DNA from 2 places in the Sphingobium sp. V4 genome. Region 1 is predicted to be linked to the other one. Evidence: riboswitches for the same ligand, from Rfam matches in the RefSeq annotation. Region 1 holds a riboswitch; the other holds the start of a gene.
The links. Region 1 has a riboswitch for cobalamin ahead of K3M67_RS07185 (DUF1636 domain-containing protein). Riboswitches for the same ligand answer to the same signal wherever they lie in the genome.
Positions count from the first base shown of each region.

Region 1 (10,736 bases):
CTGTTCGGCCGGATCGAGAACCTGGCGGACGAGCAATATGAGGAAGTGTTCAGCTTCGCGACCGCCGGTCGCGCTGCCTATGGCGGCGTGCGGCTGACCTTCTGATGACAGGGACGTCGCGCCATCGCTCCGGAAGCCTGTCAGCGATGCGCGCCGTCCAACCGCATGATCTGATCCGCCATGCTACGCGCCGCGCGCGTGTAGCTGGGACCGCCGCACACCGTCCAGGCCTGTGGGATACTTATGCGTGGAATGTCGCGCAGCGCGGGATGGTGCAGCATTTCGCTGCCCTGATCGGTGATGCGGTCGGTCGCGCTTTCCACGATCAGGAAATCGGGCCGGGCGGCCACCATTTCCTCCAGGCTGACCTGCGCCAGCGCCGGCTTCCCCAGTTTTGCGGCAAGGTTCACCAGCCCCATGCGCTGCATCAGGTCGTCGATCAGCGTGCCGGTGCCGGTCATGAAGCCGCGTCGCTGATAATAGGCGGCGACCCGTCCCGCGCCCGGACGAGGCAGATCGGCGAGTTCGCGCTGCATCCGGGCGATCATCGCCTCCCCCCTGTCACGATGCCCAACCGCGGCTGCGGTCGTGCGGATCGAACGGTAAATGTCGCCCAGTCGGTCGGCGCTCTCAAGATCAAGTGTCCTCACGTCACGATCGAGACCCGTCAGAACCGCGTTGCCGCGCGCCGGCATACCCGCCACCAGATCGGGGCCGATGGTCAGTATCTGCTCGGCGGAATGGGTGAGGATCGGCAATCCGCGCGCCCTTGCCGCTTCGGCCGACATCTGGGTATCGACGGCATTGCGGGTCAATCCCGCGATCTGTCGCCGATCGGCCAGCGCCAGCACCAGTTGATCGGCACACAGGTTGAGCGACACGATCCGCTGCGGCGGCCGGGTTGCGCTGGGCGCGGCGCGGAAGGCGGTGGCCAACAGCCCGGAACCTGCCATGGCGGCACACAGGCAGGCGAAGAGAAGAAAGACCTTGCGCGACATGCGTCTTCCCATAATCGCACCTTCATGCGTGGCAAGGCGATAAGATGACAGAGACGACGCACAATCGCGCCATGCTCCTTGCCGGGTTGGCGGCCGTGGCGGCCGCTGCGACCATTGGCTCGCTGCTGCTCGGCCCGGTCGACATTCCGATCGCGCGGATCTGGGCGGCGCTCTTCGGCGGGGCGGATCATGCTACACGCGTGATCCTGTTCCAACTGCGCCTGCCCCGGACGCTGATTGCCCTTGCCGTCGGCGCTATGCTGGGGCTGGCTGGCGCCGCGATGCAGGGCTATCTGCGCAATCCTCTGGCCGAACCGTCGGTGCTCGGCACATCGAGCGCCGCGGCGCTGGGCGCGGTCGCCGCGATCTATTACGGCCTTGCAAACATCCATCCGGTGATGCTGCCGCTTCTGTCGATTGGCGGCGCCTGTCTCTCGCTGCTGCTGCTGTTCCTGCTGGCCGGTCGGTCGGAAAGTCCATTGACGCTGATCCTGGCCGGGATCGCCGTGGCGACCGTGGCGCAGGCCGGGATTGCCCTGGCGCTGAACCTGTCACCCAATCCCTTCGCCGCCATGGAGATCATGACCTGGCTGATGGGTAGCCTGGAAAATCGGTCGTTCGACCATCTCTGGATCGCCCTGCCCTGCATCGTCGCCGGCCTGGCGTTATTGCTGTGGAATGCACGATCGCTCGATGCACTCACCCTTGGCGAGGATGGCGCGCAGGCGCTGGGCGTCGACCTTCGCCGCACGCGGTTGCGGCTGATGCTGGGCACGGCCATCGGCGTGGGCGGCGCAGTAGCCGTGTCGGGCGCGATCGGTTTCATCGGCCTCATCGTGCCGCATCTGCTGCGCCCGCTGACGGACCGCAGCCCTTCGGCGATCCTGCTGCCCTCGGCGCTGGGCGGCGCGGCATTGCTGACCCTCGCAGACATGGCGGTGCGGTTGATCGACACGGCGAACGAGTTGAAGCTGGGCGTGGTGACAGCATTTCTCGGCATCCCGATCTTCCTCCTCCACCTGATGCGCGAGCGGCGGCTATGGTGATGCTCGAACTGGACCGGGTCTGCGTCGCACTGGGCCGCCGCCAGGTGCTGAGCGGCGTTTCGGCAACCTTCGGCGCCGGGGCGCTGGTAGGGATCGTCGGTCCCAACGGCGCCGGCAAATCCACCCTCGCGCGGGCCATGCTGGCGCTGGTACCCGCGCAGGGGCGCGTCCTGATCGACAGCTCAGATGTGGCCGCCATGCGCCGCGATGACCTCGCCCGGCGGATCGCCTATCTTCCCCAGGGCCAGACGCTGCACTGGCCTCTGACGGTCGAGCGCCTGGTCGGCCTCGGTCGCCTGCCCCATCTCGGACCCATGTCGCGGATCGGCCCGCACGATGCCGCCGCCATCGAGCGGGCCATGACGCGGGCCGATGTGCTGGACCTGCGGCAGCGAGTCGCGACCGAATTGTCCGGCGGCGAACGCGCACGTGTACTGCTGGCAAGGGCGCTGGCGGTCGAAGCGCCCACCCTGATCGCCGACGAACCGCTCGCCAGCCTGGACCCCGGCCACCAGATCGACGTCATGGACCTGCTCCGCGCACAAGCGCATGACGGCGCGCTCGTCATCGCCGTCCTTCATGACCTGACCATGGCGGCTCGCTATTGCGACCGGCTCCTGCTGATCGATCAGGGAAGGCTGGTCGCCGACGGCACGCCTGCGGATGTCCTTACCAACGGCCATCTTCGCGATGTCTATGGGATCGAGGCGGAGGTGCATCTGGGCGGAGCCTGGCCAACGGTCACGCCGCTGGCGCGCAGCCCGTTGACCGCGCCATCGAAATCGATGTAACGCGGCGTCGCGACAGGTTCCCCGGAGACGGGGACGAAGATGGGAACGGGACAAACCCGGCTGCCCCTGCAACTGTACGCGGCGAGCCATCGGCCATATGCCATTGGGACGAATGTCCCGAGAAGGCGGCCGACCGGCGCTGACCCGCAAGCCAGGAGACCTGCCTGTCGCCGTCGTCTTTCGCGCGGACAGGGTGAGCCGGGCGGACGGGGGTCAACCCGAGCGACGACAGGGAAGCCGCGCGAAGCGCGGTCGATGTCGTGCGCGCCAGGGCAATCGCATCGGCCGGTTCGGGCGGCATTGTCGATGGGGGGTAGCCGTGCCGATATTTGTTGAGCGAGATGTCCAGTGCTGAAGCCGGTCGATACGGGACCGGCCGTGGTGGCGTGCAACACTTGCCGTCACAGTCGCGACGCGCGGGAAGATCAGGACGGCGCGCGCGGTGGCGCGCGACTGGCCGCCGCCCTGAAACGCGTGAAGGCCAGCGATCCGCGCTATGATGGCATCGCCGTGCAGGAAATGCCGTGCCTCTTCGCCTGCCAGGATTTCTGCACCGTCCACCTGCGCGCGCCGGACAAGGTCGGCTATGTGCTGGGCCGTTTCGAGCCGGGCGAAGAGTCCGCCCGCGCCATCCTCGACTATGCCGTCCATTATGCGGCGAGCGAACATGGCCGCGTGCCCTTTTCACACTGGCCCCAGGGCGTCAAAGGTCATTTCATCACGCGCACGCCGCCACCGGGATTTGTCGCCGAATGACCAGCTATGGCTCGATCGCCGCCTTCGAAGCCGCGCTGTCCGACTTGCCTGCGCCGGATTGGGTGGCGGAGGCGGCCGCCCGCGCGCGGCAGGCGCAATTGACCAAGCCGGCTGGCTCGCTCGGTCGCCTGGAGGACGTCGCTATCTTCCTGGCGGGCTGGCAGCGCCGGGAACGCCCCCGAATGGACCGGGCGCGCGCGGCCGTCTTTGCGGGCAATCATGGCGTCACTGTCCACGGCGTCAGCGCCTTCCCGACCGGCGTCACGGCGCAGATGGTCGCCAACTTCCGCGCGGGCGGCGCGGCCATCAACGCATTGTCGGGCGCGGCCGGGCTGGACCTCAAGGTCGTCGCTCTCGACCTGGACCGGCCCACCGCCGATTTCTCGGCGGTGGCTGCCATGACGGCCGCGGAATGTCTCGACGCGCTGAATGCCGGAGCGGCGGTGGTCGAAGAAGGCCTGGACCTCCTCGTCCTCGGGGAGATGGGCATCGGCAACTCTACGTCCGCCGCTGCCATTTGTGCGCGCAGCTTCGGCTCCGCAGCGGAAACCTGGGTCGGTCCGGGCACGGGCGTCGATGACGCGGGCATCAGCCGCAAGATCGACGTCATAGACCGCGCGATCGCACGCCACGCCTCGGCGCCCCGCTCCGCCTTCGAGACATTGCGCCTCGTAGGCGGCCGGGAAATCGCGGCCATCGCGGGCGCGGTGCTGCGCGCGCGCCAGCTCTCGGTGCCGGTGCTGCTCGACGGTTTCATCTGCTGCTCTGCGATCGCGCCGCTCGCCGTCGAACGTCCCGCGATCACGGCGCATTGTCTTGCTGGCCATTGTTCGGCCGAGCCAGGTCATGCCCGATTGCTCGAACAGCTCGACCTTGCGCCGCTGCTGTCGCTGGGGATGCGTCTGGGGGAAGGTAGCGGGGCAGCGGTCGCCGCTGCCGTCGTCCGCGCTGCCTTGGCCGCGCATGATCAGATGGCGACTTTCGCGCAAGCCGCCGTCTCCGGATCGACATGAACAGCTTTCCGCTGCACCTGCTGCGCCATGGCGCACCGCTGCATCCCGGTCTGATGCTGGGGTGGAGCGACGACGCGCCCACGACGGAGGGCATCAGCGCCTGCGTGCGGCAGGTGGCGGATCTCGATGTCGAGCGACTGGCCACGTCCGACCTGCAACGATGCAGCCTGACCGCCAGCGCGATCGGCGATGGCCGGCACCTGCCGGTGGAGAGCGATCCCCGCTGGCGCGAACTGGACTTTGGCGCATGGGACGGTTTGCCGGCCAGCGCCATTGATCCTGACGCGATCGGGCGCTTCTGGAACGATCCCGACCTGCACCCCCCGCCCGAAGGCGAGCGCTGGGCGGCCTTGGTCGACCGCATCGGCGCGGCCATTGCGGACCTCGCGCCCTGCCCCACGCTGGTCGTGACCCATGGTGGCGCGATGCGTGCCGCGCTTCACATCCTCTGCGGCATCCCCCTGCCGCAGCTGTGGGCATTCGACCTGCCTTATGGTGCGCTGCTTTCGCTGGACGTCTGGCCGGGCACGCCCCGCGCCGCCCGGATCAAGGGGTTGCGCGCATGAAGGGGCTGATCCTCGCCATCCAGTTCCTGACCCGCCTGCCGATGCCCCGCGTCACCGCGGACGGCGGGGATTTCGCTGCCTCGATCCGCTGGTTTCCGGCGGTCGGCTTGATCATCGGCGCGATGATCGCGGTCGCTGCCTGGGGTGGCGCGCTGATCGATCCGTGGCTCGGCGCCCTCGGCGCATTGACCCTGTGGGTTCGGATAACGGGTGGGCTTCATCTCGATGGGCTGGGCGACATAGCCGATGCCGCCGGCGCAGCGCACAAGGACCGCGCGCGGCTGATCGCGGTCCTTGCCGACCCCCATGTGGGCAGCTTCGCGGTCGTGACCATCGTCCTGCAACTGATCGCCAAGCTGATCCTGCTCCGCCTGCTCATCGAGACGCAGGCTTTCTCCATGATCGCGGTCATCCCATTTGCCGCGCGTATCGGTCCCCTCTTCTGGTCCCGCGCCCTGCCGCAACTTCATGATGGGCTGGCGGCGCAGTTCCGCAACGCGGTTCGTGTGCGCGATCTTGCGATATGGACCGCGGCCCTCGCCGTCATTGCACTGGCCTCTCCCCCGCTGCTCGCGACGCCCCTGATCCTGCCGCTCTGGGCCATGTGGCTCCGTCGCCGCATCGGCGGCATTTCGGGTGACGGGCATGGCGCGGGCATCGAGGTGGCGGAAAGCCTGCTGCTCCTGTCTGCCTTGCTGTGGGTTCAGGCGGCATGACGGACATCTGGACCTGGCATGGCGGCGCGCTGGAGGCGGCGAAACGCCATTTCGGGGCGGGCGCGGAACCGTGGATCGACCTGTCGACCGGCATTAATCCGAAAGCCTGGCCCGGCACGGCGGGACTCTCCATCGACTGGCGGCGCCTGCCCGAACCCGACAGTTTGCGACAACTCGAAACCGCAGCAGCTGTCCATTTCGGTGTCGACCCGCAGCATGTCTGCGCCGTACCGGGAACCGAAACGGGGTTGCGACTGGCGGGGTGCCTGATCGGCGGCCCGGCCCGCCATGTCGCTCCCAGCTATCGCACCCATGGCGAAATGATCGTAGGCTCCAGAGCGATCGAATGGATCGCCACGGGCGGCTCATCGGAAACGCTGATCCTCGCCAATCCCAACAATCCCGACGGTCGGTGGCTGGACCGGGAGCAAATGCGCGCATTGCTGGAGGCGCGCGCGCATCACGGCTGGCTGCTGGTCGACGAAGCCTTTGCGGACAGCGATCCGGCGATCAGCGTTGCATCTTTGGTGAGCGAAACGCGAAGGCTGCTCGTCTTCCGCTCCTTCGGCAAATTTTTCGGGCTGGCCGGCGTGCGCCTTGGCTTCGTGATCGGCCCCTCGCAAGTGCTGGCGCCGTTGCGGGAGCAGTTGGGCGCCTGGCCACTTTCCACGGCGGCGATCGCGATCGGGACCGCCGCCTATCGCGATCGACCGTGGATCGCGGCAACCCGCGAGCGGTTGGACCACGAAGCCGCGCGGCTTGACGCCGTGCTTGTGCGATGCGGGCATCAGCCGATCGGTCGCTGCCCGCTGTTCCGGCTCATCGAGACGGACGAGGCGCCTCAACTGTTCGACCGGCTGGCCCGCGCGGCGATCCTGACGCGGCCCTATGAGCCCGACCGTCGCTGGTTGCGGATCGGACTGCCGCCCGACCAGGCGGCGCTTGACCGTCTTGAGCGGGTCATGGCGCATGGCTGATCCGGTCGCGCTGGGCGCACTGATGCTGGACGCCGCGCTCGGCTGGCCCCATTCGCTCTATCGCCGCATAGGCCATCCGGTCGGATGCTTCGCGCGCCTGATCGATGGATGCGAGACGCGCTGGAACCGGCCGGAGCGATCATTCGCCGTGCGCCGGGCGCTGGGTATTGTCACGGTCCTGATGCTCGTACTGAGCAGCGGCGGCCTGGCCTGGATGCTGGCTCGCCTCGCAGCCCAGGTTCCGGGAGGTCTTGCCTGGACGGCTCTTGCCCTGTTCGCTTGGCCGGGACTGGCCCAGCGCAGCCTGTTCGATCATGTCCGCCCGGTAGCCATCGCGTTGGAAACCGGCGATCTGCCGGCCGCCCGCATCGCCGTAAGCGCCATTGTCGGCCGCGACACGGCGGCCCTTGAAGAATGCGGGGTCGCACGGGCCGCCATCGAAAGCCTCGCCGAAAGCTTTTGCGACGGGGTCGTGGCTCCGCTCTTCTGGCTGTTGGTCCTGGGGCTGCCCGGCATCTGGGTCTATAAGGCCATCAACACCGCGGACAGCCTGATCGGTCATTATGAGCAACGCTGGCGCGCTTTCGGCTGGGCCGCAGCCAGGACGGATGATCTGCTCAATATCATCCCGGCGCGACTGTCCGGCCTGCTGCTCTGCGTTGCGGGCGGGGGCGGCTGGCGTATATTGTTGCGCGACGCGCGTAACCATGCGTCCCCCAACGCCGGGTGGCCCGAAGCGGCCATGGCGGGGGCGCTTCGTGTCCGCCTTGCCGGCCCCGTATCCTATGACGGTCATGTCCATGCCAAGCCATGGATCGGGGACGAGGGACTGGATGCGATCGCCGGCGATGTCGGACGTGCGCTCGCCATTTACCGCCGCGCCTGCATTCTGCTGTGGCTGATCGCCGCTGTCGTCGCGTGGTTGTCATGACCCTGCCCAAAAGGAGCTTTGCATGGACGGACATCGCCTTTTCGTGCTGGGTGGCGCCAGATCCGGCAAGAGCCGCCATGCCCAACACCGCGCCGAGTCGCTTGAAGGACGCCTGACATTCGTCGCGACCGCCCAGGCCCATGATGATGAAATGCGCGACCGCATCGCCCGGCATCAGGCCGATCGCGACCAGCGCTGGAGGACGATCGATGCTTCCGTCGCTCTCCCCGAAGCGATCCAGGCGCTCGACGGCCGGGACCATGTCGTACTGGTCGACTGCCTGACCCTGTGGTTGTCCAACCTCTTGCTGATGGATGCCGACATTCCTGCCGCGTGCGATCGGTTGACGCGGGCCATCGGTGACTTCTCCGGTCACATCATCCTCGTCGCAAATGAGGTCGGGTTCGGGATCGTCCCCGACAATGTGCTTGCCCGCCGGTTTCGCGACGATGCCGGTCGGTTGAACCAGCGGGTGGCGGCGATTGCCGATGAAGTCCTGCTGGTCGCAGCAGGGCTGCCGCTCCGTCTGAAATAAATCCGTGCGCCGCCAGTAGAATATCTGCCGATCGGGCCATTGCGGCGCTCCGCCTTCCATCGCTACAATGCAGCCTGCACCGTCCGTTGGAACATATCGCGTCATGCCTTTGCCGGCCCATCTTCCGAACAGCCGACATGACTGAGATCGCAGTCGCACGCACGCAGGACATGCGCTTCGTGCCTGGTGGAACCTTCCTGATGGGCTCGGACCGCTTCTATCCGGAGGAAGCGCCCGCCCGGCGGGTCCAGGTCGACGGCTTCTGGATAGACGAGGCGCCCGTCACCAACCGGGATTTCGCCCTGTTCGTCGCGGCCACCGGTTACCGTACACTGGCGGAAATCGCGCCGGACGCCAAGGATTATCCCGGCATGGACCCGGCCATGGCGCGGGCCGGATCGCTCCTCTTCCAGCGCACAGCCGGCCCGGTGGACCTTTTCGATTACAGCCAGTGGTGGACTTTCAGCTTCGGCACGGACTGGCGCCATCCCCACGGCCCGGACAGCAGCGCGGAGGAATTGCCCGATCACCCCGTGGTTCATGTCGCTTATCAGGATGCCGAAACCTATGCCCGCTGGGCCGGCAAGGCGCTGCCGACCGAGGCCGAATGGGAATATGCCGCACGGGGCGGCCTGGACGGGGCGGACTATGCGTGGGGCGACACGCTTGCGCCTGACGGACGGATGCTTGCTAATTACTGGCAGGGCGCCTTTCCCTACGGCAATACGCTGGAGGACGGCTATGAGCGCACGTCGCCCGTGCGCTCCTATCCCGCCAATGGCTATGGCCTCTACGACATGATCGGCAATGTATGGGAATGGACGACAGACTGGTTCGCCCAGCACCGGATAGAGCGCAAGGCGAAGGGGAGTTGCTGCGTGCCGTCCAACCCCCGCGGCGGGACGAAACGTGAGAGCTTCGACCCAGCGACGCCCCGCGTCTCCATCCCCCGCAAGGTGCTGAAGGGCGGATCGCATTTGTGCGCCGCCACTTATTGCCAACGCTATCGGCCGGCAGCGCGCCATCCCCAGGCGGTGGACAGCGCGACCAGCCATATCGGCTTCCGCTGCATCGTTCGCGATCATGGATGAAGATAGCGCGGAACCCTGCACGCCACAGACCATTGTCGCCGGCGTGACAAAAGCCACTCCCTTCACGCTCGCCTTCGACTGCTGGAGCCTCGGCGTCGAGGCCTGGTCCGTGATCGGGCTGCGCATTCCCCGCCTGATGGCCGGCAATCCGGCGGCCGCGATCGAGGCGCACCGGATGGTTGCGGAAAAGATCGAGGCAGTCGCAATCCTGCAATGGAAGATGATGACGGGCGAACTCGGACGAACGGGCCACGAAGCGCTCGCCCATTCGGTCGCCCATTACCGCAAGGCGGTGGCGAAGAACCGGCGCCGTCTGGGCGGAAGGCGCGCCGCGCGGGGATAAACGCGATCGGCACCAAATGAAACGGGTGCGGAACAGACTGGTCGCCTCGGCGTCTCACCAGGATGGACGATCATTTGAAACCCGACCATGCGCTCTCGGCAGATGAAGCGCGCGACGTCAACCAGCGGCGCGCGAGTTCGCCGATGGTCGTCCACGAGGTCGTCCGGCTACAGGGCGAGGAGGAGTTGAAGCGGCCCATCCTGTCGATGGTCCTGTCCGGCATGGCAGCTGGCCTTGCGATCAATGCCTCGCTCCTCACCGAACTATATCTGCGTATGCGCCTGCCCGACACACGGTGGGCGGAACTTATTTTTCTCCTCGGCTATCCGGTCGGCTACGTCATCGTCATCATGGGGCGGCTTCAGCTGTTCACGGAAAGCACCATCACGGCGGTTCTGCCCGTCGCGGCGCATCCGGATTGGGAAAATCTGGGTCGGCTGCTCCGCCTCTGGTCCACCGTTCTCCTGGCGAACCTGCTTGGCGTCGTCATCGTGGCTGCGCTGATGGCGAACGAAGTCATCATCACACATGACCAGCGTCTGATCGCACTGGATATATTGGAGAAGCTGCCGCGCCAGGAGGGGCTTCAGACCCTGACCCTTGGTATCCCCGCCGGTTTCCTGATGGCGGCCATCGCGTGGATACTTCCGAGTGCGAAAGGCAGCGAATTCTGGGTCATTTCGATGCTGACTTACGTCATCGCGCTAGGCGGGTTCAGCCATGTCGTGACAGGTTCGTCCCAGAGCGCGTTTCTCTGGCTGAACGGCGTCATGTCCTTGTCCGAGATGATGGCCGACTTCATCCTGCCTGCGCTCGTCGGCAATGTCATCGGAGGAACTGGCCTGTTCGCGGTTCTGGCCCATGGGCAGATGCGGAGCGATGTAAAGGCTGCGGAGCAGGATGCCGACGCGGCCCCTCCGTCCTGATGGCGATGCGTCGCGGGAACTCTTTGCGGATTTGCTCGTTCGTGCGG
Region 1 covers NZ_CP081001.1:1,408,168-1,418,903, forward strand. The annotation lists gene K3M67_RS07165 (TonB-dependent receptor plug domain-containing protein) at 1-105, shown strand, start outside; gene K3M67_RS07170 (ABC transporter substrate-binding protein) at 141-998, opposite strand; gene K3M67_RS07175 (FecCD family ABC transporter permease) at 1,070-2,044, shown strand; gene K3M67_RS07180 (ABC transporter ATP-binding protein) at 2,038-2,835, shown strand; cobalamin riboswitch at 2,833-3,017, shown strand; gene K3M67_RS07185 (DUF1636 domain-containing protein) at 3,184-3,591, shown strand; gene cobT (nicotinate-nucleotide--dimethylbenzimidazole phosphoribosyltransferase) at 3,588-4,604, shown strand; gene K3M67_RS07195 (histidine phosphatase family protein) at 4,601-5,170, shown strand; gene K3M67_RS07200 (adenosylcobinamide-GDP ribazoletransferase) at 5,167-5,886, shown strand; gene K3M67_RS07205 (threonine-phosphate decarboxylase) at 5,883-6,863, shown strand; gene cbiB (adenosylcobinamide-phosphate synthase CbiB) at 6,856-7,794, shown strand; gene cobU (bifunctional adenosylcobinamide kinase/adenosylcobinamide-phosphate guanylyltransferase) at 7,817-8,329, shown strand; gene K3M67_RS07220 (formylglycine-generating enzyme family protein) at 8,467-9,420, shown strand; gene K3M67_RS07225 (hypothetical protein) at 9,413-9,763, shown strand; gene K3M67_RS07230 (formate/nitrite transporter family protein) at 9,838-10,689, shown strand.

Region 2 (10,736 bases), on a different replicon from region 1:
AATATATTGTTCGGGTCGGAAATGGTGGGCGCGGTGCGCGGCATCGACCCGACCACCGGCTTCTATTTCGACGACACCAAGCGCTATGTCGATGCGCTGGAGATCAGCGATGAGGAACGCGCCGCGATCTTCGAGGGCAATGCCCGCCGCGTCTTCCCGCGCCTCGACGCCAAATTGAAGGAGAGGGGAATATGATAACAGAAGATCCCAAGCATCAGGATATTCACGAATATCTGGCCGAGTTCGAGGATATTCCGGGAACCCGTGTCTACACTGCCAAGCGCGCGCGGCAGGGCTATCACATGAACCAGTTTGCGATGAGCCTGATGAAGGCGGAGAATCGGGAGCGGTTCAAGGCCGACGAGCGCGCCTATCTGGACGAATGGCCGCTGAGCGAGGAGCAGAAGCAGGCGCTGCTGGACCGGGACTATAATCGATGCCTCGATCTGGGCGGCAATGTCTATTTCCTGTCCAAGCTGTTTTCGACCGACGGGATTCCGTTCGCCGAGGCGGTCAGCACCATGACCGACATGGCGTTCCCCGAATATCGGGAGATGATGATGAAGGGCGGACGCTCGCCCGAGGGCGTGCGGTCGATCAAGGCCAATGAAGCGGCGGCTGCCGCCAAGAAAGAGGATCGCTGAGATGGCACGGATTACTGCTGGCGTGGCGTCGAGCCATGTGCCGCTGCTGGGCGTGGCGTCCGACTTCAACAAGGATCGCGACGATTATTTCGGTCCGATCTTTGCCGGTTATGACTGGACCCGCGAATGGGAAAAGGCGGAAAAGCCCGATGTCGTGATCCTGGTCTATAATGACCATGCGTCCGCCTTCGACATGAAGATCATCCCGACCTTCGCGATCGGTTGTGGCGAGCGCTACAAGTCGGCCGACGAAGGCTGGGGGCCGCGCGCCGTGCCGGACGTGGAGGGGCATCCCGACCTTGCATGGCACATGGCGCAGAGCCTGATCCTGGACGAGTTCGACATGACCATCATCAACGAGATGGATGTCGATCATGGCCTGACGGTGCCGCTTTCCATGATGTTCGGCAAGCCCGATGCCTGGCCCTGCAGGGTCGTGCCGCTGGCGGTCAATGTCGTCACCTATCCGCCGCCGTCAGGCAACCGTTGCTGGGCGCTGGGCGAGGCGATCCGCAAGGCGGTCGAGAGCTTCCCCGAGGATCTGAACGTCCAGATCTGGGGCACGGGGGGCATGAGCCACCAGTTGCAGGGCGCGCGCGCGGGGCTCATCAACAAGGAATGGGACAATATGTTCCTGGACGGGCTGATCGGCGAGAGCGATCATCTGCGCCGGATTCCACATATCGAATATCTGCGCGAGACGGGCAGCGAAGGCATCGAGATGGTGATGTGGCTCATCATGCGCGGGGCGCTGGGCAAGAAGACCCGTGCACTGCACCGCCATTATCATGTGCCCTGTTCCAATACCGCGATCGGCCACCTGGTGCTACGCCCGGATAATGGCGAAGGGCTGGACATGACCGGCAGCGGCGTGGCGGCGATCGCGGCGGAGTGAGGATCAGGCGGGAGAGTGCGGCATATGCCTCACTCCCCCCACCCCCAACCCTCCCCTGAAGGGGAGGGGCCAATAATGGAGTAGTTTCCCATGCGTATAGCCCTGGCTGGTGCCGGCGCCTTTGGCGAAAAGCATCTTGATGGCCTCAAGAATATCGACGGCGTGACCGTCACGTCGATCATCGGCCGCGAACTGGACGCGACGAAGAAGGTCGCGGAGAAATATGGCATCGGCCATGTGACGACCGACCTGAACGAAACGCTGGCGCGCGATGACGTCGACGCGGTGATCCTCTGCACGCCGACGCAAATGCACGCGGCCCAGGCGATCGCGTGCATGGATGCGGGCAAGCATGTCGAGGTCGAGATTCCGCTGGCCGACAGCTGGAAGGATGCACAGGCGGTGCTGGCCAAGCAGCAGGAAACCGGCCTTGTCTGCATGGTCGGCCACACCCGCCGCTTCAACCCGTCGCACCAGTTCGTCCACAACCGCATCAAGGCGGGCGAGTTCAACGTCCAGCAGATGGACGTGCAGACCTATTTCTTCCGTCGCAAGAATATCAATGCGAAGGGCGAACCGCGCAGTTGGACCGACCATCTGCTGTGGCACCATGCGGCGCACACGGTCGACCTGTTCGCCTATCAGGCGGGCAAGATCGTGTCGGCGCACGCCATGCAGGGACCGATCCACCCGGACCTTGGCATCGCCATGGACATGTCGATCCAGCTGAAGAGCGAGACGGGTGCGATCTGCACCCTGTCGCTGTCGTTCAACAATGACGGTCCGCTCGGCACCTTCTTCCGCTATATCGGCGACACCGACACCTATATCGCCCGTTACGACGATCTGGTGAACGGCAAGGAAGAGCCGATCGACGTGTCGAAGGTCGCGGTATCGATGAACGGCATCGAATTGCAGGACCGCGAATTCATCAGCGCCATCCGCGAAGGCCGCGATCCCAATTCGAGCGTCGCCAAGGTGTTCGATTGCTATCGCGTGCTGGGCGAGCTGGAACAGCAGCTCGGCTGAGCTTGAAATCCCTTCGGGGTCGCAAGGAAGGGCGTGGCGGGTGACCGCTGCGCCCTTTTTGTGTTGCGCCTGCTATCGATGCAGCTTGGCAACGCGATGCGCCCAAGCTATGCCTCAGCCCGGCCGGTGGAGACGATCCGCCGGTCGTTGATCGCGCCGGTGCCCTTGCGAAGGGGCTGAAAATGGGAATGCGGTGAGAAGGGCTGGCTCCTTCGATTCCGCGGCTGTCCCTGCAACTGTGAGCGGTGAGCATGTTGCATAGGCTTTTCTGAAACAGGGAAAGCAGCCACTGGGCCGGACGCTAAATCATGCGAGGCCTGGGAAGGCCATGCAGCATCGCTATGACCCGCGAGCCAGGAGACCTGCCGGCGTCTGGTCGCTCTTGCCTGGTCCAGGGGATGGCCGTGGCACGGTATGCTCCGTCTGAGCGACGAAGAAGCGGCGGGGGCCGCATTGATGACGCGCGTCTGCGCCGGATGGCGTCCGGCGGAGCGCGCGGCCCCTGTCATGTCGCGCGACGCCGGAGTGTCTGTTCTGCCATGGTCCATCCCGAAATATCTTCCGCGCCGCGCCTGCGGCATCGCGTCACCGGGCTGATGGGCGCGCTGGTCGCGGCCAATGTCGCCGTCTGGCTCTGGGCCATCGCCCAGTTTCATGCCCAGCCGCTGATGCTGGGGACGGCGCTGCTGGCCTGGGGACTGGGCCTGCGCCATGCGGTCGATGCCGATCATATCGCGGCGATCGACAATGTGACGCGCAAGCTGATGCAGGACGGGCAGCGGCCCATTACCGTGGGTTTCTGGTTCGCGATCGGCCATTCCGCGATCATCGCCGTCGCCTCCGTCACCATCGCTCTCACCGCCAGCGCCCTGTCGCGCTTCGAGAGTTTCCGCGAGATCGGGGGCGTGGTCGCGACCAGCGTGTCGGCGCTGTTCCTGTTCACCATCGCGGTGATGAACCTGATGATCCTGCGGTCGGTATGGAAGAGCTTCGCCCATGTCCGAGCCGGCGGCGCCTATGTGGAGGAGGATCTGGACCTGCTGCTGGGCAATCGCGGCCTGCTGTCCCGCCTGTTCCGCCCGATGTTTCGGCTGGTCCGCCGCAGCTGGCACATGGCGCCGCTCGGCTTCCTCTTCGGGCTGGGGTTCGACACGGCCACGGAAGTCGCGATCCTCGGCCTGTCGGCGAGCCAGGCGGCGGATGGCGTGGCGATCGGCACGGTCTTGGTGCTGCCGGCGCTGTTCGCGGCGGGCATGGCGCTGGTCGACACGGCTGATGGCGTGGTGATGCTGGGCGCCTATGAATGGGCCTTCGTCAAGCCGATCCGCAAACTTTATTATAACATCACCATAACCCTGATCTCGGCCTTGGTCGCAATCGTCATTGGCGGGATCGAGACGATGGCGCTGGTGGGCGACAAGCTGGGACTGGACGGAGCGCCCTGGCGGATAGCCGCGGACCTGGGCGAGCATTTCAACAGCCTGGGCTTCGCCATCATCGGCCTGTTCGTCCTGTGCTGGGCGCTCAGCTTCGGGATCTACCGCTGGAAGCGCTTTGACGAGATCGAGGTGCGGGTCGCGGGCTGAACGCCATTGGCTTGGACCGAATTTTGGTCTAGGGCAGGCTCATAGATCGCGCCGGTGCCCCGCGAGGGGCTTCAAATAGGAATGCGGTGCGAGGGGCCTGTCCCCTCAATTCCGCGGCTGTCCCTGCAACTGTAAGCGGCGAGCGCGATGCACATGTCCTCTTGTCGAGGGCGGCCACTGGACCCACTGGTCTGGGAAGGCGTGCATCAAGCCTTGACCCGCGAGCCAGGAGACCTGCCGGCGTCTGGTCGCTCTTGCCCTGGTCCAGGGGATGGCCGCGGCACGGTAGGTTCTTCCGTCTGAGCGACGAAGCTGTGCGGCTGGGGCTGCACGGTGCGGGATGCCGGGCGCGGTCGCGCCCGCCCGTCGTCGCGCGCCGGCTGGCGTCCAGGAAGGGCGTCGGCAAGCCCCCGCCCGTCGTCGTTCCGGCGCGCGGGAGAATGATATGGCCGATTTGGCCAAGCTGCCGGTCACGATCGTCACCGGCTTTCTGGGCGCGGGCAAGACCACGCTCATCAGCCATCTGATCCGCAATGCGGGCGGGCGGCGGCTGGCGGTCGTCGTCAATGAATTCGGCACGCTGGGCGTCGATGGCGACATCCTCAAAAGCTGCGCCATTCCCGATTGCCCGGCGGAGAATATCGTCGAGCTGGCCAATGGCTGCATCTGCTGCACCGTGGCCGACGACTTCATCCCTACGGTGGAGGCGCTGCTGGCGCTGGAGCCGCGTCCGGACCATATCCTGATCGAAACATCGGGACTGGCGCTGCCCAAACCCCTGCTCAAGGCATTCGACTGGCCTGCGATCCGGTCGCGCATCACCGTCGATGGCGTGATCGCGCTTGCCGATGCGGAGGCGGTGGCTGACGGACGCTTCGCTCCCGACCTGGCGGCACTGGACGCCCAGCGGCGCGCCGATCCCGGCATCGATCATGAAACGCCCCTGTCCGAAGTATTCGAGGATCAGCTGGCCTGTGCCGACATGGTGCTGCTGACCAAGGTCGATCTGGCCGGGCCGGACGGCGTCGCCGCCGCCCGCGCGGTCATTGCGGCGGAAACGCCCCGGCCGCTGCCGGTGATCGAACTGGTCGACGGCGTGATCGACCCGCGGGTGCTGCTGGGGCTGGGCGCGGCGGCCGAGGATGACCTGGCGGGCCGACCCTCGCACCATGATGGCGAGGAGGATCATGAGCATGAGGATTTCGACAGCGTCGTCATGACTCTGGGCGAGATCGCCGATCCCGCCGACCTGGTCGCGCGGATCGAGGCGTTGGCCCGGACGCAGCGGATATTGCGGGTGAAGGGCTATGCCGCCGTTGCGGGCAAGCCGATGCGGCTGCTGGTGCAGGCGGTCGGCGCGCGGGTTCGGCATCATTATGACCGACCCTGGCGGCCGGGCGAAGCACGCGCAACGGCGCTCGTCGTGATCGCCGAGCATGATCGTATCGACGAAGCCGCGATCCGGGCCGTGTTGCAGGACTGAGCGTCGTCCATGCACGTCATCTTCCGCGAGACTCACGGGATCGAGGAAGCGGCTGTCCCGCAGGATCTGGGGCAGGCGCCCGCCGATCTTGTGCTGCTGTCCTTTTCGGACAGCGACCTCGGCGCCTTCGCGGCGGGATGGCATCGGGCGCAGGGACGATTGCCGACCCTGCGGCTCGCCAATCTGGCCGCGCTGGCGCATCCCCTGTCGGTCGATACCTATGTCGAACGGACCCTGAGCGGCGCGAAGGCGATCCTGATCCGGCTGATCGGCGGCGCATCCTACTGGAGCTACGGATTGCAGCAGGTGGAGGCGCTGGCGCGCACGCGCGGGATCGTGCTGGCGGTGTTGCCGGGCGACGGGCGGCCCGATGCGCGGCTGGACATCGCGTCGACCGTGCCGGTGACGAGGCTGCGCACATTGGCCCGGCTGTGCGACGAGGGCGGCCCGGCGGCGGCGGGGGCGGCGCTCGGACTGCTGGCGCGTGAAGCGGGGCTGGATGGCCCTGTCGCCCCGGTTCCGCCATTGCCGACGGTCGGGGCCTGGGATGGGAATGTGACCTGTCCAGCGACCCTTACCTTGAGTCTGACTCGGCCGCGCGTCCTCCTCATCTTCTACCGCTCCTACCTGAGCGCTGCCGACACGGAGCCGTTCGAGGCGCTGCGAGACACCTTCGCCAAGCGCGGCTTCGACCTGATCGGGCTGTTCGCGCCTTCGCTGAAGCCGGTCGAGATTCGCAGCTGGATCGCGCGCTGGGTGCGGGCGCTTGCGCCCGCCGCGATCGTCAACGCCACCGCCTTCTCGGCGCGGGGCGAGGACGGCGCGACCCCGCTCGACGGCGCCGGCGTGCCGGTGTTTCAGCTGGCGCTGGCGACATCGGGGCGGCAGGCGTGGCAGGAGTCGCCGCGCGGCCTGTCGCCCGCCGACCTTGCCATGCATGTCGTGCTGCCCGAAGTCGACGGGCGGCTGTTCGCGGGCGTGGTGAGCTTCAAGGAGGCGCAGGCGCGCGACCCGGCGCTGGAGTTTGCGCGCGGCGCGCATCGGTCCGACCCGGCGCGAACCGCCGCGGTCGTAGAGCGGGTGGCCGGCTGGATCACCCTGCGCCAGCGCCCGGCGGGCGTGCGGAAGCTGGCGTTGATCCTGTCGACCTACCCCGGCAAGGTGCACCAGATGGCCCATGCCGTGGGTCTGGATGCGATCGCCTCCGCGCAGGCCATGCTGAGCGACCTTGCCGATGCGGGCTATGGCGTCGCGGCGGCGGGCGATCTGGTAGGCGACCTCCAGATCAAGCGGTTGCACTGGCCGCTCGCCGACTATTGCGCGGCGCTGGCGACATTGCCGGGGTCGCTGCGCGATGATCTCCACGCAGCTTGGGGTGCGCCGGAGGATGACCCGGCCGTGCAGGGCGGCATGTTCGCCTTTGCCGCCGTCCGCCGGGGCGCCGCGATCGTGGCGTTGCAGCCCGAGCGCGAGCGGAGCGCCGATCGGGCGGACAGCTATCATGACCTGACACGCTGCCCGCGCCATGCCTATGTCGCCTTCTATCTGTGGCTGCGCGCCGAGGGCGTCGACGCGTTGGTCCATATGGGCGCGCACGGCACGCTGGAATGGCTGCCGGGCAAGGCGGTCGCGCTGTCCGATGTTTGCTGGCCGGAGGCGCTCGTCGGGCCGACGCCGGTTCTCTACCCGTTCATCGTGAACGATCCGGGCGAAGCGGCGCAGGCGAAGCGACGGATCGGCGCCGTGACGATCGGCCATGCGCCCCCGCCGCTCGCGCCGGCGCAGGAAGGTGCCGGGCTGGGGCGGATCGAGACGCTGCTCGACGAATTTTCCAATGCCGATGGGCTGGACCCGGCGCGGCGCACGCGGTTGCAGGCGGACATCCGGGACGAGGCGCGGACCCGGGGGCTGGAGGCCGAGCTGGGCATAGATGACGCCATGTCGCCCGCCGAAGCGATCAGCCGGATCGACCGCTTCGTCTGCGACATCAAGGAAGGGCAGTTTGGCGACGGGCTGCATGTCTTTGGTCGGGGTGAGCAGGGGCAGGGCGAGCGCGCGGGCCTGCTCGCGGCGCTTGACGGACGGCGGGTGGCGCCGGGCCCTTCAGGCTCGCCGCATCGGGGGCGGTCCGACGTGCTGCCGACCGGGCGCAACCTCTTCATGGTCGATCCGCGCGCGGTGCCATCCCGTGCCGCCCATGCGCAGGGCGTGCGGCTGGCGGAGGAGCTGATCCGCCGCCATTTGCAGGACCGGGGCGATTATCCCAGGGGGCTGGTGGTCGACCTGTGGGGATCGGCGACGATGCGGACGGCGGGGGAGGAATATGCCATGGCGCTCCACCTGCTGGGCGCGGAGCCGGTATGGGACTTCGCGTCCGAACGGGTGACGGCGGTCGACATCCTGCCCCTCGCGATGCTGGACCGGCCGCGGATCGACGTGACGTTGCGCGTGTCGGGACTGTTCCGTGACGCCTTCCCGACGCTGCCGGTCCTGTTCGGACAGGCGGTGCGGGCCTTGTGCGGCAGGGACGAGCCGACCGACTGGAATCCCTTCGCCGGGAGGCCGCCGACACCGCGTGTCTACGGGCCGGAGCCGGGACATTATGGTCTCGACATGGGGGCAACGGCCGACACCTATACGGTCGAGGCCCGGCGCGCGGCGGGGGAGGCATGGCTCGCCGCATCGCGCCATGCGCTGGACGGCGGCGTGACGGACGCGGCCGGGCTCCGCGCCCGCGTCGCGGCGGCGGATGCCTTCGTCCATGCGCAGGACCTGCCGGAAACCGACCTGCTGCTGGCGGCCGATTATGCCGCGCACGAGGCGGGCTTTGCTGCGGCCCAGAGCGTGGTGGGCGGCAAGGCGGCGCTCTATCATCTCGACGCCCGCGATCCGGCGCGGCCAAAGACAAGAGCCTTGACCGAGGAGGTCGCGCGGGTCGTGCGGGGGCGGGCGGCCAATCCCCGCTGGGTCGACGGCATGATGCGGCATGGCTTTCGTGGGGGCGCGGAACTGGCGGCCACGCTCGACCATCTGGGCGCCTTCGCCCATCTGGCCGGGTGCGTGCCCGATCATCTGTTCGACCTCTATCATGATGCCACGCTTGGCCGGGAGGAGGTGCGTGCCTTCCTGGCACAGACCAATCCCGGGGCGCTGGCGGCGATGCGGGCGCGCTTTTCGGCGCTGTACGCCGCAGGCCTGTGGCGCACCCACCGCAACTCGATCCTCGCCGCTCTGGAGCGCGCGCCGTGAGCGTGGTGAAGGGCCGGTGCCCCGACGCCTGGCACCCGATGGAAGCGGGCGATGGCCTGCTGGTGCGGGTGCGCCCGTCGCTGGGACGCCTGGACGGGGCTCAGCTACGGGGGCTCTGCGAAGCGGCCATGGCGTTCGGCAATGGCCTGATCGACCTTACCAGTCGGGCCAACCTTCAGATACGGGGGGTAAGCGCGCAGGCCTGGCCCTTGCTGGTCGAACGGCTGAAGGCGCTGGCACTTATCCATGCTGATCCGATTATGGAAATGCGGCGGGCGATATTGGTGTCGCCGGACTGGACCGAGGGGGACGACACAGTGGGGATCGCGCGCGAACTGGCGGCGCGGCTGGCGGAATTGCCGACCTTGCCCGCCAAGGTCGGCTTCATCGTCGATACCAAGGATGCGCCCTTACTTATTGGAGAAATGAGTGATTTTCGCATCGAGCGCGGGGCGCACGGTGGATTGATCCTGCGCGCAGACGGCCGGCCGACGGGCGTGGCTGTCGAACCCGGCGACGCAGTGGATCAGTTGATCCGGCTGGCGACTTGGTTCTTGGCAAGCGGCGGCGCGGATGCGGGGCGGATGGTCCGCCACCGCGCGCCGCTGCCCGGCTGGGCGCAGGGCGCCCTTGCGCCGGCACGCGTCGGCATGTCGATCCGGCCGGGGCCGCATCCGCTGGGCTTCGCCTATGCCGTGCCCTTCGGCACGGTCGAGGCTGCGACGCTGGCGCAATTGGGGAATGTTGCCGTGCGGCTGACTCCCTGGCGTATCCTGATTGTCGAAGGCGGCGCGGGGCGGACGATCACGGGATTGTCGAGCGATCGGGCCGATCCGCTGCTGCGCGTCGATGCGTGTCCCGGCGCGCCGCGCTGTCCGCAGGCCAGCGTCGAGACGCGGGCGCTGGCGCGGCGGATCGCGCCCCATGTCGCCGGGCGGCTGCATGTGTCGGGCTGCGCCAAGGGCTGCGCGCGGGCGGCGCCGGCCGAACTGTGCGTTACCGGGCGGGAAGGGCGATACGATCTGGCGCGCGATGCGCGGGCCGGCGCGCCGCCGCAGCGGGCGGGAATGGATGCAGCAGCCCTGCTTGATTATCTGGGAGCCGATTGATGCCCTATGTCTACGAAACCGATGGCGCGGAGATCTATCGCCAGTCCTTCGCTATCATTCGCGCGGAAGCGGCGCTCGATCGCTTTTCGAGCGAGGAGGAGCCGGTCGCCGTCCGCATGATCCATGCCGCCGGAATGGTGGAACTGGCGCCGCATATCCGCTTTTCCGCAGGCTTTGCACTGGCGGCTCGCGCGGCGCTGGCCAGCGGCGCGCCGATCCTGTGCGACGTGCGGATGGTGTCCGAAGGGGTGACGCGGGCGCGACTGCCTGCCGAGAACCCGGTGATGTGCACGCTGGGCGAGACATCGGTGCCTGAACTGGCACGGGCGATGGGCACGACCCGATCCGCCGCGGCGCTGGAATATTGGCGGCCGCATCTGGCGGGCGCGCTGGTGGCGATCGGCAATGCCCCGACCGCGCTGTTTCATTTGCTGGACATGCTGGCGGACCCCGCCTGTCCGCGTCCGGCCGCGATCATCGGCTGTCCGGTCGGTTTCGTGGGCGCGGCCGAATCCAAGGCTGCGCTCTGGGTGGAACAGCCCGTCCCCTGCTGCATCGTGGATGGCAGACTGGGCGGCAGCGCGATCACGGTCGCGGCGATCAACGCCCTGGCGAGCCGCGCAGAATGAGCGGGATGCCGGGCACCATCCATGGCGTGGGCCTTGGCCCCGGCGCCCAGGACTTGTTAAGCGTGCGGGCCGACCGGCTGGTGCGCGAGGCGCGCCATGTCGCCTATTTCCG
Region 2 covers NZ_CP081002.1:346,037-356,772, reverse strand. The annotation lists gene K3M67_RS17310 (amidohydrolase family protein) at 1-195, shown strand, start outside; gene ligA (protocatechuate 4,5-dioxygenase subunit alpha) at 192-644, shown strand; gene K3M67_RS17300 (class III extradiol dioxygenase subunit beta) at 646-1,539, shown strand; gene K3M67_RS17295 (Gfo/Idh/MocA family oxidoreductase) at 1,630-2,568, shown strand; cobalamin riboswitch at 2,709-2,952, shown strand; gene K3M67_RS17290 (HoxN/HupN/NixA family nickel/cobalt transporter) at 3,108-4,154, shown strand; cobalamin riboswitch at 4,190-4,410, shown strand; gene cobW (cobalamin biosynthesis protein CobW) at 4,600-5,637, shown strand; gene cobN (cobaltochelatase subunit CobN) at 5,647-8,886, shown strand; gene K3M67_RS17275 (ferredoxin-like domain-containing protein) at 8,925-9,995, shown strand; gene K3M67_RS17270 (precorrin-8X methylmutase) at 9,995-10,624, shown strand; gene cobI (precorrin-2 C(20)-methyltransferase) at 10,630-10,736, shown strand, end outside.
Region 2: it holds a riboswitch for cobalamin, as region 1 does, so the genes downstream of both, K3M67_RS17290 (HoxN/HupN/NixA family nickel/cobalt transporter) here and K3M67_RS07185 (DUF1636 domain-containing protein) in region 1, are expected to answer to the same signal.